3 regions of the Methylobacterium sp. 190mf genome follow, and region 3 is predicted to be linked to each of the others. Evidence: predicted binding sites of a transcription regulator. Region 3 holds the regulator's gene; each other region holds the start of a gene.
What was found. Region 3 encodes LexA, which represses DNA repair genes until DNA is damaged. Its sites were predicted from a motif close to TGTTCNNNNTGTGTTCNG; they were not measured.
Positions count from the first base shown of each region.

Region 1 (4,276 bases), on a different contig from region 3:
TGGACTTGCCGCCCCCCGAGACGCCGGTGATGCACGTGAAGGTGCCGAGCGGGATCTCGACGTCCACGTCCTTGAGATTGTTGCCCCGCGCGCCGAACAGGCCGAGCTTGCCCTTCCGGCCCTTGCGGCGGGCGGTCGGGGTGCGCACCGCCATCGCGCCGGTGAGATACTTGGCGGTGAGCGAGGCGGGGTTCGCCAGCACCTCCGCGGGGGTGCCCTGCGCGATGATCTCGCCGCCGTGGATGCCGGCGCCCGGGCCGACATCGACCACGTAATCGGCCTGCAGGATCGCGTCCTCGTCGTGCTCGACCACGATCACCGAGTTGCCGAGGTCGCGCAGGCGCTTGAGCGTGCCGAGCAGCCGCTCGTTGTCGCGCTGGTGCAGGCCGATCGAGGGCTCGTCCAGCACGTAGAGCACGCCGGTCAGGCCGGAGCCGATCTGCGAGGCGAGGCGGATGCGCTGGCTCTCGCCGCCCGAGAGCGAGCCGGAGCCGCGGGCGAGCGTCAGGTATTCCAGGCCGACATCCACCAGGAAGCTCAGCCGGTCGCGGATCTCTTTCAGGATCCGGACCGCGATCTCGTTCTGCTTCGCGGTCAGCTTCCCGGGCAGGTCCGAGAACCAGCGATGCGCCTCGGAGACCGAGAGGGCGGTCACGTCGGCGATGTCCGCCATGGCGACCTTCACGGCCAGAGCCTCGGGTTTCAGCCGCTTGCCGCCGCAGGCGGCGCAGGGCGTCTCGCTCATGAAGCGCCCGATCTCCTCGCGCACGGCGTCCGAGTCGCTCTCCTTGTAGCGGCGCTCCAGGTTCGGGATCACGCCCTCGAAGGGCTTGTTGACCGTGTACTTGCGCAAGCCGTCGTCGTAGGCGAAGCGCACCGCCTGCTTGCCCGAGCCGTAGAGCACGATGGCGCGGGCCGTCTCCGACAGGCTCTGCCAGGGGACGCCCGTCTTGAAGCCGAAATGCTCGGCGAGCGCCTCGAGCGTCTGGCCGTAATAGGGCGAGGTCGACTTCGCCCAGGGGCCGACCGCGCCGCGCTTCAGGCTTAAGCCAGGGTCGGAGATCACCAGCTCGGGATCGATCCGCATCTCGTGGCCGATGCCGCTGCAGGTCGGGCAGGCGCCGAACGGGTTGTTGAACGAGAACAGCCGCGGCTCGATCTCCGCGATGGTGAAGCCCGAGACCGGGCAGGCGAAGCGCGACGAGAAGGTGACGGTCCGCGGCGCCTCGCCCTCGGGGGCGTCGGCGAACACGATCTCGGCGACGCCGTCGGCGAGTTCCAGCGCGGTCTCGAAGGACTCGGCCAGCCGCGAGCCGATATCGGCCCGGACCACGATCCGGTCCACCACCACGTCGATGTCGTGCTTGAACTTCTTGTCGAGCTTGGGCACATCGTCGATGGCGTAGTATTCGCCGTTCACGCGCAGCCGCTGGAAGCCTTTCTTCTGATATTCGGCGATCTCCTTGCGGTACTCGCCCTTCCGCCCGCGGACCACGGGCGCGAGCAGGTAGAGCCGGGTCTTCTCCGGCAGCTCCAGCACCCGGTCGACCATCTGCTGGACGGTCTGGCTCTCGATCGGCAGGCCGGTGGCCGGCGAGTAGGGGATGCCGACCCGCGCCCAGAGCAGGCGCATGTAGTCGTAGATCTCGGTCACCGTCCCCACGGTCGAGCGGGGGTTCTTCGAGGTGGTCTTCTGCTCGATCGAGATCGCCGGCGACAGCCCGTCGATCTGGTCGACGTCGGGCTTGGACATCATCTCCAGGAACTGGCGGGCGTAGGCCGAGAGCGACTCGACGTAGCGGCGCTGCCCCTCGGCGTAGATCGTGTCGAAGGCGAGCGACGACTTGCCCGAGCCCGAGAGCCCGGTGAAGACCACGAGCTTGTCCCGCGGGATGGTCAGGTCGACGTTCTTGAGATTGTGCTCCCGGGCGCCGCGGATCGCGATGACCCGCCGGTCCTCGACGGGGGCCGGCGCGGCGTCGAACAGGGCCTCCAGCTTGGCGTCGATGGCGGCTTCGGTCCGCGCGCCGGGGGAGCTGGATTTCGCGCGAACCGGCTTGGACTCGGGCACCTTGGACTGGGGCGCCTTGGCCGTCGCCGGGGCTTTCGGAGCCGTCTTGGAAGGCGCTTTGGCGGCAGCTTTCGGTGCGGCTTGGGCAGCACCGACGCGGCTTGCGGCACGACTTCCAGCTTGGGCTTTGGCCATGAGGGCGGCGGTCTTTCGAGGCGTCGACCGAGGCATCGACGAAGTCGGACGGATTCGCGCGCGGGCCAGCCGCCGCTCCGGCTCATGTCGAGCCCGAGGGGGCCCGCGGCAAGATGCGGCCGGCGGGACGCAGGCCCGTCATGCGCCGCCCTTGCTAGAACGAAACGCGTACGTCGGCAACCGCTCGGTGAACGCGCCGCCGTCTCCGCGGCCGCAGCGCGGCGGCCCCGATGGCGCCACACGGACGAGGCGCGCGCCGGGCTCCCTCCGCTGCGCGGGACGACGCGGTGCAGCCAACGGCCGCGATCAGAGTCCGGCGGCCCCAGGTTCGCCGTACCTTGATTCGCCAAATTTCGGGATCCGCCAAACCTCGGGTTTCGCCAAACCTTGGCCCACCTTCGGTGTTGCACCGCGGGGGCTGAGATCCACGTCGCCGAATCCCGCCCTCAGATCCACATCCCGACCCGTATCGATGCCAGCGCTCGACCTGACCGCTCCGGTCGCCATCCCCGGGGCCGACGACCGGACCGCGGCCCGGCAGAGGCTGTCCACCCGGCTGCTGTTCCTGATCGTCGGCCTCGCCAACGCCACCTGGGCGCCCCTGGTGCCGCTGGTGAAGGACCGCGCCGGCCTCGACGCGGCGGGGCTCGGCCTGCTGCTCCTCACCTTCGGCGTCGGCTCGATCCTGGCGATGCCGAGCGCCGGGGCCGCGGCCGCGCGGCTCGGCTTCCGGCCGGTCCTGCTCGCCGGCACGCTCGCGATCGGCCTCGCCCTGCCGGTGCTGGCCGTGGGCTCCGGGCTCGTGCCGCTCACCGGGGCGCTGCTGCTGTTCGGGGCCGGGATGGGGGCGGTGGACTGCGTCATGAACCTGCAGGCCGTCGCGGTGGAGCGCGCCGCCGGGCGCCCGATGATGTCGGGCTTCCACGGCCTCTACAGCCTCGGCTGCATCCTGGGGGCGCTGCTGGCCAGCGTCCTGATGGGCACTGGCCTGGGCGCCGGCTGGAGCGTGCTGATCCTGGTCGCCGGCATCGTGGCCCTGTTCGCGGCCGCCTGGCCGGGCATCCTTCCGGCCGGCGGGACAGGGGGAAGCGGCGGGCCCGCCTTCGCGCTGCCCCGCGGCCCGGTGCTGGTGCTGGGCCTGCTCTGCTTCGTGGTGTTCCTGACCGAGGGCTCGGCCCTCGACTGGAGCGCGGTGTTCCTGATCCAGCAGCGCGGGCTCGATCCGGCCTGGGCGGCGCTCGGCTACGCTTCCTTCTCGGTCACCATGACGGCCGGCCGGCTCGGCGGGGATGCGATCGTGGCCCGCCTCGGCCGGCGGCCCGTGGTGATCCTCGGCGGCCTGCTGGCGGCGGCCGGCCTCGCGCTCTCGGTCGTCATCCCGGCCTGGGAGGCGGCGCTCGCCGGCTACGCCCTGGTCGGGGCGGGCTGCGCCAACATCGTCCCGGTCCTGTTCACGGCGGCGGGGCGCCAGACCGCGATGCCCGCGCGCGTGGCGGTGCCGGCGATGACGACGCTGGGCTATGCCGGGGTGCTGGCGGGGCCCGCGCTGATCGGCTTCGCCGCGCAGGCGCTCGGCCTGCCCGCGTCCCTGCTGATCGTGGCGGCGCTGCTCCTCGGCGTGGCGGCGGCCGGCCGGTCCCTGCGGGTGTGACCCCTCACGCCTCGGCGTTGCGCGCCATGAAGGTGGCGGGCGTCCCGTCCTCCGGGTTCACGAAGACGATGTCGGTCGGCGCCCGCCGGGGCGTGTCGATCGACAGGAACACCACCGGGTCCCCGGGCTCGAGCGCCGGCATCGCGTGGACCGTGCCTTTCTCGAAGAACAGGAGCTGGCCCGGGCCGAACGCCGTCTCGGCGGCCGGATCGCCCAGCCAGACCCGGCCCCGGCCCGAGAGGCAGTAGAGGTACTCGTCGCAGGTGGCGTGATAGTGCGGCGGGGTCGGCCGGTAGATCCGGAACACCCGGGCGCTCGCCGCCTCCCGGTCGGTCAGGTAGGTGTCGACCAGGAGGGTCTCGGCGCTGTCGGGCAGACCCGCCGCCAGCGCCGTCACGTCGAAGAGGCCGGTCCCCGCC
Region 1 covers NZ_FNVI01000006.1:235,555-239,830, forward strand. Annotated here, with positions in the region: gene uvrA (excinuclease ABC subunit UvrA) at 1-2,206, opposite strand, end outside; gene C4T42_RS09530 (MFS transporter) at 2,679-3,857, shown strand; gene C4T42_RS09535 (cupin domain-containing protein) at 3,862-4,276, opposite strand, start outside.
Region 1: a site for LexA is predicted at 2,362-2,379, ahead of uvrA (excinuclease ABC subunit UvrA). Genes of this name have one in related genera too.

Region 2 (4,276 bases), on a different contig from region 3:
ACATCTTCGGCAGCAGGCCGTCCTGCGCCATGGTGAAGAAGATCCGGCTCTGGCCGTAGAGCAGGACGAGGATCACCGTCGTCAGCCCGGTCAGCGCCCCGAGCTTGATCAGGAGGCTGAACCAGCCGATGCCGATCACGTCGACGCCCTTGGCGATCGGGTCCGGGACGTTGAGGTCCTTGTAGGGCACGAGACCGGTGAGCACGGCGGCGACGAGCACGTACAGGATCGTGCAGACCGCGAGCGAGCCCAGGATGCCGATGGGCATGTCCTTCTGGGGCTTGCGCGCCTCCTGGGCGGCGGTCGAGACCGCGTCGAAGCCGATGAAGGCGAAGAACACCACGCCCGCGCCGCGCAGAACGCCGCTGTAGCCGAAATGGCCGAAGGTCCCGTCGTTGTCCGGGATGAGCGGGCTCCAGTTCGCGGCGTTCACGTGGCCCCAGCCCAGGGCGATGAAGGCGACCACGACGGTGAGCTTCACCGCGACCATGATGTTGTTGAAGAGCGCCGATTCCTTCGTGCCCCGCATCAGCAGGATCGTGATCAGCGCCACGATCAGGACCGCCGGCAGGTTCAGCAGCGCGGTCCCGCCGCCCTCGATCGGCGTGCCCGGCGCGTTGGCGAACTGCGCCGGGATCACGATGCCGACGCTCTTCAGGATGCTGGTCACGTAGCCCGACCAGCCGACCGCCACGGTGGCGGCGCCCATGGCGTATTCGAGGATCAGGTCCCAGCCGATCAGCCACGCGAAGAACTCGCCGAGCGTCGCGTAGGTGTAGGTGTAGCTCGATCCGGCGACCGGGATCAGCGCGGCCATCTCCGAGTAGCAGAGGCCGACGAAGGCGCAGGCGATGCCGCCGAGCACGAAGGACAGCATGATCCCCGGCCCGGCATACTGGGCCGCGGCCGTGCCGGTCAGGACGAAGATGCCGGCGCCGATGATCGCCCCGATGCCCATCGCGGTGATCGAGAGGGCGCCCAGCGACTTCGAGAGCTGTTGCTCGCCCTCGCCGCTCTCGACGATGTCCTCGACCGACTTGCGCCCCATCAGGCCCGACGAATCCATTGCACCATCCTTCCAGATCGGGGTGGCTCAGCGCGTCGACATGTCCGGAGACGGCGACGATCCTGCCGCGCTTCCAGAGTTGTAGAGGCGGATCGACCGACAACAACGTGAGCGGGCGCAAGATTCTTCCGGAGCAAGATTCTCCCGAGCAAGATCTTTCCGGTCAGGCGCGCTCGATCCGAGCGATCAGCGGCCTGACCTTGAGGCGACCCGTGAACGCGCCCTCGGCACGCAGGGCCTCGCGCCGGACGACGTCGCCGGCCCGGGCCTGCCGGGCGCCGACGACGGTCTCCGCCCGTCTGACGAGCCGGCCGAGCCAACGCCCGGCCGGGCGGTGCAGGCGGCCGAGCGCCGTCTCCGGCCGCGCGGTCCCGACGAAGCGGTCGAGGGTGCGGATCCAGCCCTCGGCCGGGACGTCGCCGGCCTCCAGGCACAGGATCCAGTCCCGCCGGGCCGCGGCGGCGCCCGCCGCGTAGGGATTGCCGCCCCGGTGCAGCACGAGGGTCGCGCCCGTGGCCTCCGCGACGGCCGCCACGGCCTCGCTCTCGCGGCCCGCGACGATCACCGCGTCGCCGACGAGGCCGCCGGCCACGCCGGAGACGAGCACGCTGAGCGTGTCGGCCAGGCGATCGATCGCGTCCGGATCGGCCGGTTCGGCCAGATAGGTCACGGCGGAGAGCATGAGCGCGCGCATAGACGATTCTGCGGCGCCGTAAACTGCCCCGCGGCCCGCGCGCCGACGCGTCGCCGTTCGGACGGGCTGCAGAACCGCATTTGCCTGAAAAAAAGGCGCCCGTCGCCATCGCGTTCGCTCTATGTTCTTATATGGATGCGTGAGGGAGGCGAGTCGTCATGGGGGGCACGCGCGACGGGACCGCCTCCGGGGCCGCGCCGCGACTCGGGCCGAGCGTCGCGGAACCGGCCGCCCGGCGGGGGCGCGGCGCGACGGCCAACCCGACGGGCCGATACGAATCCGCCCGGCGCGAGGCGTTCCATGACGAGACCTGGACGGCGGAAGCTCCGGCACCCCTGCGCACGGAGGTCACGCCAGAGCGGTCCGCCCGGATCATCGCGCGCAACAGCTCGCCCGACATCCCGTTCGACCGGTCGATCAACCCGTACCGGGGCTGCGAGCACGGCTGCATCTACTGCTACGCGCGCCCGACCCATGCCTGGCTCGGCCTGTCGCCGGGGCTCGACTTCGAGTCGCGGATCTTCACCAAGCCGGACGCCGCCCGGCTCCTCGCCCGCGAGATCGCCGCGCCGGGCTACCGGCCCGACACGATCGCCCTCGGCACCGCCACGGATCCCTACCAGCCGGTCGAGCGGGAGCACCGGCTCACCCGCGCGGTTCTGGAGGTGCTGCGGGAGGCCCGCCACCCCGTCAGCATCACCACCAAGTCGGACCTCGTGCTGCGCGACCTCGACCTCCTGGCAGAGATGGCGGCGGAGAACCTCGTGCTGGCGGCGATCTCGCTGCCGACGCTGGATCCGGACCTCGCCCGCCGCCTCGACCCGCGGGCGCCGCGGCCGGGCAAGCGGCTCGCGGCGATGCGGGGCCTGAGCGCGGCGGGCGTGCCCGTCATGGTCAACGTCTCGCCGATCATCCCCGGCCTGACGGACCACGAGATCGAATCGATCCTGGCCGAGGCGCGCGCGCACGGGGCGAGCCGGATCGGCCACGCGCTGCTGCGCCTCCCGGGCGAAGTCGCGGACCTCGTGGCGGACTGGTTCACCGAGCATTATCCCGAACGCAGGGCGCGGGCCTTCGCACTCCTGCGGGAAGCCCGGGGCGGGCGCGAGAACGACCCGCGCTTCGGCCACCGCTTCCGCGGGGAGGGCGCCTACGCGGCGATGATCGGCCAGCGGGTCCGGCTCGCCGGCACGCGTCTCGGTTTCGCCTTCGGGCGCATCGCGCTGAATCGCGACGCCTTCCGGAAGCCCGGCGCGCAGCTGGCGCTGTTCTGACACGCGACCGACGCGGCGGCGCGCGCGAGGCGGCGGACCTGTCCCACAGTACGGTTCAGCGAAAATTCCAGTCATTTTGGCCGGAAGCGGCGTAAAAATACATTTCCAAAGATAGAAAACGACTCAAATGTTGCTCCCAAAGTGGATTTTTAGATGTCTAAGGCGTGAGTAAAATCGCAGAACGTAAGATTGACATCTGTGCCATTGTGGTTCAAATGCCTGAGATCGCGAGGGTTACTGCGAGATTTTGACCAAGTTTGATTGAGTTATCGAATTTCAGTTCTATATTGAGGGTCGTTCTGTGCGTAAGAGCGCGATTTTGTCCGGCGTCCGTGTCCGCAGATCCCGCCAATGGACGCTGTGCGCCGTGATCCGGTCGCGGGCGAGCCTCGCGCCGCGGCCCTGCTCGGTTCTGCCGGTCGCGACTGCCGTCCTTCCTTGAGACGGTAGCGTGTCGGGGTTTCGACCTTCGATGCCGACCGGGCGAACTCCCGGACTCGCCGCGCCCTCGCCGCGCCCTTCGAGCGAACCGGGCCGGCGCCGCGTCGGGGTGCCTGTCGCGTCGCTCAGCCTTTCCGTCGACCGAGGCCGACCGGCCGCCCTGCTCGAACCGGGCAGCCCGGCGGCGGGCCGCGCGCCTCGACGCACCGCGAAGAGAGATCCCGACCCTCATGCTGCGTCTTCCGCGTCCGTCCATCGGCACGATCCTGTGCGCGATCCTGTTCTCACTCAGCGCCATGCTGCTGGCCGCGGGCGCCCGGACGGCGCTGGAGGCCGGGGCGCAGGAGCGGGAGAGCCGCCGCGTCGTCGCGCTCACGGAAGGCAGCCGTATCCTCCTCGAGATCCTGCTCGCCGTGCGCCTCGAGCGGGGGCGGACCCTGCAGGCGCTGATCGCCGCGGACAGGATCCCGCCCGCCGACGCGGCCCTGATCGCCCGACAGCGCGCGACCCGGATCGACCGGCTGGCGGCGCTCCTGAGCCTGGTGCGCGCGATCGACACCGCCGCGGTGGCGAAGACGGTCGATCCGCTCCGACGGGCGCACGAGGCCGTCACCGGCCTGACGTCGCGGATCGACGCGGCCCTCGCGGTCCCGGTCGCGGAGCGCGAGGCCGCGACCGCGGAGGTCGCCGCGACCGCCTTCCGGGATCTGCTCGACGCCCTCACGGCGACCAGCGGGGCCGTCGACGTCACGATCCCGCGCCGGGACGCGGCGCTGGCCCGCGCCCTGGACATCAAGCGCG
Region 2 covers NZ_FNVI01000005.1:98,253-102,528, forward strand. Annotated here, with positions in the region: gene C4T42_RS07565 (amino acid permease) at 1-1,066, opposite strand, end outside; gene C4T42_RS07570 (hypothetical protein) at 1,230-1,760, opposite strand; gene C4T42_RS07575 (PA0069 family radical SAM protein) at 1,919-3,034, shown strand; gene C4T42_RS07580 (HAMP domain-containing methyl-accepting chemotaxis protein) at 3,706-4,276, shown strand, end outside.
Region 2: a site for LexA is predicted at 1,872-1,889, ahead of C4T42_RS07575 (PA0069 family radical SAM protein). Genes of this name have one in related genera too.

Region 3 (4,276 bases):
GCTCGCTGATCGGCACCGTCACCGTCCGGGAACCGTCCGGGCCGCCGCCGCTGGGCCTGCGGCTCGCCGCTGCGCTCGACGCGGCGCGCAACGGGCTCACGCGCCGGATCGCGGAGGCCGCCGGCGGCCAGGCGGGTGCGGTGGCGGCGGCCCTGGTGACGGGCAAGCGCGGCCTCATCGGGCCGGCCACCAACGACGCGCTCCGCGCCGCCGGCATCTACCACGTGGTGTCGATCTCGGGCCTCCACATGGTGCTGGCCGCCGGCGTGGTGTTCTGGCTGGTGCGGGCGCTCCTCGCCGCGGTGCCGCTCTGCGCGCTGCTCTGGCCGATCAAGAAGATCGCGGCCGGCTTCGCCATGGTCGGCGTCACCGCCTACTGCGCCTTCTCGGGCTGGGACATCGCGGCCGAGCGCTCGCTGATCATGACCCTGATCATGCTCGGCGCGATCCTGGTGGACCGGCCGGCCCTGTCGATGCGCAACCTCGCCCTCGCGGCGCTGATCGCGCTCGCCCGGGAGCCGGAGGGCCTGCTCGGCCCGAGCTTCCAGATGTCCTTCGGCGCCGTGGCCGGGCTGATCGCCTGCGCGCGGCTGATCGACGGGCGGCTGCTCGTGCGCCCGGGGGCCGGGCGGATCGGGCGGCTCGTCGGGACCGGCCTGTCGGCGATCACCGGGACCCTGGCCACGACCCTGGTGGCGCAGGTCGCGACGGCCCCCTTCGCCACCTACCACTTCCAGACGGTCCAGCCCTTCGGCCTCGTCGGCAACGCCCTGACCCTGCCGCTCGTCTCCCTGGTGGTGATGCCGGCCGCGGTAATCGGCTGCCTCGCCTATCCCTTCGCCCTCGACCGGCCGGTCTGGTGGCTGATGGGGCAGGCGGTGGCCGGGATGCTGGCGATCTCGGACTGGATCGCCGGGTTCGAGCGGGCGGTCCTGGTGCTGCCGGCCTTCGGCGCCGGGGCGCTCGCCCTGCTGACCGCCGGCCTGCTGCTGGGGACGCTGCCGGCCTCGCGCCTGCGCTGGCTCGCCGTGCCGCCGGTCCTGCTCGGGCTCGTCCTCGCGGCCCGGCCCAACCACTACGACCTCTACGTCGACCGGCAGGGCGCGGGGGCCGCGGTGAGGGGCCCGGACGGGCGGCTCGCGGCCCTCGGCAGCCCTTCGGGCTTCGTCCTCGAGCAGTGGCTGAAGGCGGACGGCGACGGGCGGCGGTCCGCGGGGCTGATCGTCCGGTCCGGCAGCGGGCGCTGCGACCGGCTCGGCTGCACCGCCCGGCTGCCGGACGGGCGGGCGGTCGCCCTGGTCCGGGACCGGCGGGCCTTCCCGGAGGATTGCGCCCGCGCCGCGGTGCTGATCACGGGCCTCGCGGCGCCGCCGACCTGCACGGGGCCGCTGGTGATCGACCGGCGCGTCCTCGCCGCCCGCGGGGCCGTGGCCCTCCGGACCGACGGCGACGGCTTCGCCGCGCGCTACGCCCGGGACGACGGCCGCGCCGTGCCCTGGCGGCCGGCCGCCGGGCGCGGGCCGGGACCGCCGCGGCCGGTCACCGCGGAGCCGGGCGACCGCCCCGCGGAGGACGGGGTCGCCGCGACGCCGGAGGCCGACGCCGCGCCGGGCGGAGACCTCGCCCCCGGCGACGCGCCGGCCGAGCCGCTTCAGTAGCGGCGGACGAGGCTCACAAGGCGGCCCTGGATCCGGACCCGGTCGGGCCCGAGCACGCGGGTCTCGTAGGCCGGGTTGGCGGCCTCGAGGGCGATCGACGAGCCGCGGCGGCGCAGGCGCTTGAGCGTCGCCTCCTCGTCGTCGATCAGCGCCACGATGATGTCGCCGGTATTGGCCGTCTCCTGCTTGCGGATGACCACGAGGTCGCCGTCCAGGATGCCCGCCTCGACCATCGAGTCGCCGCGCACCTCGAGGGCGTAGTGCTCGCCGCCGGCCACGAAGTCCGGCGACAGGGTGATGGCGTGGCTCTGGTTCTGGATCGCCGAGACGGGGGTACCGGCCGCGATCCGGCCCATGACCGGGATCGAGATGGCGCGGCCGGACTCGTCGATCATCCGCGTGCTCGCCGGGGCCAGCGGCTGCTTGGACTTACCGCCCTCGACCACGCTCGGCGTGAAGCGGCGCGGCTCGGCGGGGGCCTGAGTCGCCGGAGCGGCCTGGGTCAGGCTCTCGGGGATCCGGATCACCTCGATGGCGCGCGCCCGATTCGGAAGGCGCCGGAGGAAGCCGCGCTCCTCGAGCGCCGTGATCAGCCGGTGGATGCCGGATTTCGACTTGAGATCGAGGGCATCCTTCATCTCGTCGAACGACGGCGGGACACCGCATTCCTGCATCCGGCTCTGGATGAATCGCAGGAGGTCCAGCTGCTTGCGCGTGAGCATCGACGGGGGACTCGCGGCTTGGCGGACCGCCACGTGACGGTCTCCGAAACAAATCACGAACAGGTTAAACGTTCCGCAAGTGTTCCGCAAGAGCGGCACCGCTCGGCTCGGCGCGCCGCGGGCGCGCCCGCGGGAGAAGGTCGAGAAACGCATTGACGGCGCAAGCGGAGCCGTTTCAATGCATCGCGGCGCCCCGCCGGGAAGGCGGCGGATCCGGGGTGCGGGCTGGGACCCTCTTGGAATGACGAGGATGCGACGACCCGCAGCTCTGCTGCCCCTCGGCCTCGCCGCCCTCGGCCTCGCCGGCTGCACCACCGGATTCTCCTACATCTCGCGGAACTACGTGGCGCTCACTCCCCAGGTCGTCACGATCGGCTGCAAGGAGCCCTACGAGGTCTACGACAACCGGCAGCTGCGCCGGATGCTGATCGTGTCCAACGCCCTGCGCGAGTATACCGGCTGCAACCTGAGCGAGGTCCGGATCGATCCGGAGCCGGGCGCCACCCGGGTGAAGCGCTTCCGCACCGCCGCCCGGGCCTATCTCGACGAGACCGTGCGCGAGGATTGCCGGATCACCGGCGAGACCGTGTTCGATCCGCTGAAGACCGAGTTCGCCTACGCCTGCGACGCGCCGATCGAGAAGCGCGGCACCGTGGTCCCCCGCCTGCCGGGCCGCAATCCGGGCCTCGGCGTGCGCTGACCGGCCGGCGGCGCGTCCTCAGGCGCCCGGCTTCGGGAAGGTCCGCTCCGCGGCGTCGCCGGCGGCGGCCAGCAGGGCGCGGGCGAAGGCCCGGGCCTCCGTCCGGTCGAGCACGATCGCGGCGGTGACCGGCGCACCGCCGAGGTCGGCGAGGGCGAGTTCCAGGCGCACCCCGTCGGGCACGGCGCTCGCCTGAAGGCTCCAGCCGGAGCCCCGGTCCGTGCTCTCCGCCATCGTGTTCCTCCCGCATGCCCGGCACGGCGCCGCGCGCCCACCGGAACGGCCAGGCCCGGGACCGCTCCCGGAGCCGCGCTCCGATCTTCCCTGCCTCGCCTGTCCGCGTTCCTCAAGGCCACAGGCCGCGCAGGGGTGGAGATGCGCGCCGTCGCGGATGCCGGCGGCCGCATCGCGGCGACGCGGGGCGGCACGGGTCCGCGCCCGCGCCGCAGCGCGGGCGAGGGCAGGGGCGGCCGGGATGGGAGCCGGCTTCGGGGCGATTGACGCGAGGCCGCCGATGATGTCTCCCGCGGGCTCCGATCAGGTGGAGTTCGAACATGCAAGAGATCTGGTTCCGCACGGGCGAGGCCACGGTGCTGGCGGCCGAGGGCCAGTACACCGACGCCATGCCGGAGGTGCTGATCGGCTCGGTGCGCGGCCCGGTCGGTCAGGCCTTCGCGTCGATGATGGGGCAGGTCCAGGGCCACACGCGGATGTTCGTGGTGCGCGACCTCAACCAGCTCGTGCGCCCGGCCACGATGATGACCACCAAGGTCACGATCCACACGGCCGAGTATGCCGAGCTCCTCGGCGGCGTGGTCCAGGCCGCCACCGGCGACGCGATCGTGGACTGCATCATCGAGGGCATCCTGCCGAAGGACGGGCTCGACGAGCTGTGCATGATCATCATGATCTGGCTCGATCAGCGCTGCGCCGAGGACGACAACCTCGACCAGAAGGACCTCTACCGGACCAACTACGAGGCCACGAAACTCGCCATCGCCCGCGCCCTCAAGGGCGAGCCCACGGTCGACGAGCTGATCGCCAACCGGAAGACCGTGAAGCACTACGCGCTCGACGGCGTGATCGAGTACTGAGCGGGCCCAGGCCACGCATCCTGCCGGCTCAGGTCCGCCTCAGCCCGGCGGGATACGCCCCACCGAGCACAGGGTGCGCATCGTGCTGCTGCCCGGGTCGGT
Region 3 covers NZ_FNVI01000007.1:83,277-87,552, reverse strand. Annotated here, with positions in the region: gene C4T42_RS10165 (ComEC/Rec2 family competence protein) at 1-1,658, shown strand, start outside; gene lexA (transcriptional repressor LexA) at 1,652-2,380, opposite strand; gene C4T42_RS10155 (hypothetical protein) at 2,631-3,080, shown strand; gene C4T42_RS10150 (hypothetical protein) at 3,099-3,314, opposite strand; gene fae (formaldehyde-activating enzyme) at 3,635-4,174, shown strand; gene C4T42_RS10140 (hypothetical protein) at 4,214-4,276, opposite strand, start outside.